DNA from 2 places in the Streptomyces sp. NPDC045021 genome. Region 2 is predicted to be linked to the other one. Evidence: riboswitches for the same ligand, from Rfam matches in the RefSeq annotation. Region 2 holds a riboswitch; the other holds the start of a gene.

Region 1 (2,193 bases), on a different contig from region 2:
GACGTTGCGGCCGTTGACGACGCCCGCCAGCAGGCGCTTGCCGGGCAGCCCGCCGACGGCCGCGAGGTCGTCGAGGTTGGCCGCGGCGGGGCCGGTGAAGTCCAGCGCGAGCCCGTCGATGGGAGCCTTGGCCAGGATCGGCAGGGCCTCGTCCAGCCGGTCGAAGTAGGACGCGACCAGCAGCTTCGGCCGGTCGGTGAGACCGCCCAGCACGCGGTAGGTGCGGGCGGCGGCGTTGAGTTCCGCCGGGGTGCGGTCCTGGACCAGGGCCGGCTCGTCGAGCTGCACCCACTCGGCTCCGGCGGCGAGCAGATCGGCGAGCACCGCGGTGTACACGGGCAGCAGCCGGTCGAGGAGCGTCAGCGGTTCGAAGTCCGCCGCGACGCCTGGCGCGGGCTTGGCCAGCAGGAGGTACGTGATCGGACCGACGAGCACCGGGCGCGCGGTGAGGCCGAGCGCGAGTGCTTCCTTCAGTTCGGCGACCTGCTTGGTGGAGTCGGCGTTGAAGGTGGTGTCCGGGCCCAGTTCGGGCACCAGGTAGTGGTAGTTGGTGTCGAACCATTTGGTCATCTCCAGCGGCGCGACGTCCTGCGTGCCGCGGGCCATCGCGAAATACCCGTCCAGGGCGTCGGCGCCGACCGCGGCGCGGTGCCGGGCGGGAATCGCGCCGACCATGACGCTCGTGTCCAGGACATGGTCGTAGTACGAGAAGTCGCCGGTCGGGACCTCCTGGATGCCGGCGTCGGCGAGCCGGCGCCAGTTGGTGCGGCGCAGTTCGGCGGCCGCGTTCCGCAGGGCGTCGGCGCTGACGGTGCGCTTCCAGTAGCCCTCGATCGCCTTCTTCAGCTCCCGGTTCCGGCCCTGCCGGGGGTAGCCGTGCACGGTGGACCGTGCGGTGGAGGAAGTGCTGGTCATGGAACTCTCCTTCGCGAGTATTTCCCATACGACCCCGGGAGAGTCGACGGCGCGAAGGGACCACAGACCGGACGGGAACCACGTCGCTGAAGCGCCGAAACGCCGCACGTGCCCGCCTGATGTGTACTCCGACCCGCCCTCGAGGTCACCGGAATCACCGTGCGCCGTTGGGGGCGCGCGGGCAGTGGCAGGTCTTCGGACTCGCGGGCGCGTCTCGTACGGACACGAGACACCTACTGGCCGTCGCTTCCCAGATCCCCACTCGGGTCCCAGTGCGTATGACGGCGGTCGTTCCCACTCACCGCTGCGGGGCAGTCCCGGAATCTCACCGGGTTCCCTCTTGCGACGCGCCTGTCTGGCGGACAGGGCGAACCAGCTGCACCTTCCAGCTTATGGCCAAAACCGCGGTCGGGTCAGCATTGTTCATCTACCGGACGGTGAGATGAGACACCGCCTCGTCCCGGCCCCACGGCTGCCTGGAACGCACGGGAACAGGGGTGTGCGCGAGGCGCGGCGGGTCGTACGATGCGACCGGCCTCGGCCGTCCGACGGGCGGCGGGGCCGACAACCTCATGCGTCCGCGGGAGGGGAAAGCCGGTGGGAATCCGGCGCTGACCTGCAACCGTGAGCAGCGTTCCGCGCTGCGAGTCGGAGAGCCCGCCGTACGTGCTCGTTCGCCGCCGACACCGCGGGCGCCACCGAGTACTGGAACATCTCCGTCAACGGCACCCCGAGCCCCGTGGGCGGCTGCCAGTTCCGCATCAGGACCGGTGACAAGGTCGTCTTCACCCTGACCGCGTTCTGACACCCGGCCCGCCGGGGGCGGCCGCCCGCAGGCCGCCCCCGGCGGCGTCGGGCCCCGACCGTATGGTGCAGACTCGATCCCGTGAGGAAGATCTTTGTCATCGGTATCGGCGCGGGCGACCCGGACCATCTGACGCTGCAGGCGGTCAAGGCGCTCAATCAGGTCGACGTGTTCTTCGTCCTGGACAAGGGCGAGGAGAAGTCGGATCTCGTCCAACTGCGCCACGACATCATCGAACAGCATGTGACGCGCCCGCACCGGCTGGTGTCGGCCCAGGACCCGGACCGGGACCGTACGGCGCCGTCCCCGGTCTACGCGTCGGCCGTCGGTGACTGGCGCCATCGCCGGGCCGACATCTACGAGCACTTCATCGTCTCGGAGCTGGCGGACGACCAGTGCGGCGCCTTCCTGGTGTGGGGCGACCCCGCCCTGTACGACAGCACCCTGGGCATCCTGGAGGACGTGCTCGGCCG
Region 2 (2,193 bases):
TCCTGGAGGAGAGCCGGCGGCTCTTCTCCGGCGACCATCTGCTGCCGGGGATCTCCCCGCACATCGGGCTGTACGAGGACCCCGACGACGAGGTCGAGACCGATCCGCTCGGCGACTACCTCGCCTCCCTGGAGCGCATCGGCCGGCTCGACCCCGACGAGGTGCTGCCCGCCCACCAGTACGCGTTCAAGGACGCGGCGGGCCGGGTGCGGGAGCTGCTCGACCACCACGAGGAGCGGCTGGCCGGGCTGCGGGCGCTGATCACCGAGTCGCCGCGGACGCCCTGGCAGCTCGCCGAGGTCATGGAGTGGAACCGCCCCTGGGAGCAGATCCCGTTCGGCTCCCGCAACATCGCCGTCTCCGAGGCCGAGGCCCATCTGCGGCGACTGGTGAAGGCCGGCCGCGCCGAGGCCGTCCCCGGCTCCGACCCGGTCACGTACCAGGCGGTCTGACGGAACGGGCGGCCGGGGCGCGGGCGGGCCGGGACCGGGAGCGCCACCCGCAGGGCATACGATGTTCGGGACAATTCCATCCACGTCCGAGCGGGGGAAGCCGGCGCGAATCCGGCACTGACCCGCAACCGTGAGCCGTCCCCCAGGGCAGGGGCGGCGAGTCGGAGTACCCGCGCGGACGGGAGCGGCTCCCGGTCCAGGCAAGCGCGGTGACCGGCACCGTCGAGGTAACGGAGCCGGAGCCCGGTGCCCCGCGCAGCGCGCGGGCTCGCAGCGGTGCGCCCGGCCACGCACCCGCTCAGCGAAAGGCATCAACCCCTCATGAACCTCCGTCGCAGCGCTGCCGCGCTCGCCGCCGCCACCGTGCTCGGTATGGCCGCGGTGCCCGCGGCCTCCGCCGACACCCCGCTGCCGTCCGGTCTCTACGGCACCGGGGACCCGACGTACGACGGGGTGTGGCGGCAGTCGTACGCGCTGCTGGCGCTGGACACCGCCGGGGTGAAGCCGGCCGACAGCGCCGTGGCCTGGCTCACCGGACAGCAGTGCGCCGACGGCGGCTTCCCCTCGTACCGGGCCGACACGGCGAAGGTCTGCGACCCCAAGACGGAGGACACCAACGCGACGGGCATCGCCGTGCAGGCGCTCACCGCACTGGGCGGCAAGGACTCCGCCGTGAAGAAGGCCACCGACTGGCTGGCGTCGGTGCGCAACAAGGACGGCGGCTGGTCGTACAACCCCGGCGGCGCCTCCGACCCGGACTCCACCGGGGTCGTGATCGGCGCGCTGGCGGCCGTCAAGCAGGACGTGAAGGCGTCGCAGGACAGCCTCAAGGCCTTCCAGTTCGGCTGCGACGCCAAGGCCGCCGACCGCGGCGCCTTCGGCTACCCGATGAACGGCAAGCTCACGGTGAACGCCAAGGCCACCGCCGACGCGGTGCGCGGCGCCCGCGGCGCGGGCTTCGTCATCACCGCGCCGACCGCGAACGTGGCCGCGAAGGCCCCGGACTGCGCCTCTCCCGACGCCTTCAAGACGCTCGACGCGGCCGGTTCGGCCTCGGCCGGCGCCGCGTACCTGACCACCCAGCTAGCCGCGGGCGGCGCGCACCTGACCGCCGTCACCCCGGGCGCGGACAAGCCGACCCCGGACTACGGCACCACCGCCGACGCCGTGATCGCGCTGGCCTCCGGCGGCAACCTCGACACCGCGAAGACGTCGTACGACTGGCTCGCGAAGAACTCCGCCGTCTGGTCGAAGGGCAACCCCGCGGCCCTGTCGCAGCTGGTCCTCGCCGCGCACGCGACGGGCAACGACCCGAAGAGCGCAGGCGGCGCGGATCTCGTCCAGCAGCTCACCAACCTCGGCCCGAAGCCGGCCGCCGCCGCGAGCGCGAGCCCGTCGGCTTCCGACAAGGCCGACAAGAAGGACGACAAGTCCGGCTCCGCCGCCACCTGGTGGATCGTCGGCGTCTTCTTCGTCGCCAGCGTCGGCGTCGGCTTCCTCATCAGCGGCCGCAAGAAGAAGCAGGGCTGATGCCGCGCCCCCGGCTGCGGGTACTCGCCGTCCTGCTGGCGCTCGGCGCGCTGCTCGCGGTCTCCGTCCTGCCCGCGCAGGCCACCGCGTACCGCTACTGGTCGTTCTGGCAGCGTTCCGGCGACACCTGGACGTACGCGCAGACCGGTCCCGCGCTGGACCGGCCCGACGACGGGGCCATGGAGGGTTGGCGCTTCGCGGCCGGCGCCGA

Evidence for each region. Region 2 has a riboswitch for cobalamin ahead of AC07DC_RS33300 (prenyltransferase/squalene oxidase repeat-containing protein). Riboswitches for the same ligand answer to the same signal wherever they lie in the genome.
Region 1: another riboswitch for cobalamin. It lies ahead of metE (5-methyltetrahydropteroyltriglutamate--homocysteine S-methyltransferase); the one in region 2 lies ahead of AC07DC_RS33300 (prenyltransferase/squalene oxidase repeat-containing protein).

The regions. Positions count from the first base shown of each region.
Region 1 is NZ_JBWKIQ010000007.1:342,626-344,818, reverse strand. It holds gene metE (5-methyltetrahydropteroyltriglutamate--homocysteine S-methyltransferase) at 1-915, opposite strand, end outside; cobalamin riboswitch at 1,101-1,290, opposite strand; partial or broken gene AC07DC_RS23025 (DUF4430 domain-containing protein) at 1,610-1,720, shown strand; gene cobF (precorrin-6A synthase (deacetylating)) at 1,802-2,193, shown strand, end outside.
Region 2 is NZ_JBWKIQ010000014.1:19,736-21,928, reverse strand. It holds gene AC07DC_RS33305 (MBL fold metallo-hydrolase) at 1-452, shown strand, start outside; cobalamin riboswitch at 518-644, shown strand; gene AC07DC_RS33300 (prenyltransferase/squalene oxidase repeat-containing protein) at 774-1,982, shown strand; gene AC07DC_RS33295 (SCO2322 family protein) at 1,982-2,193, shown strand, end outside.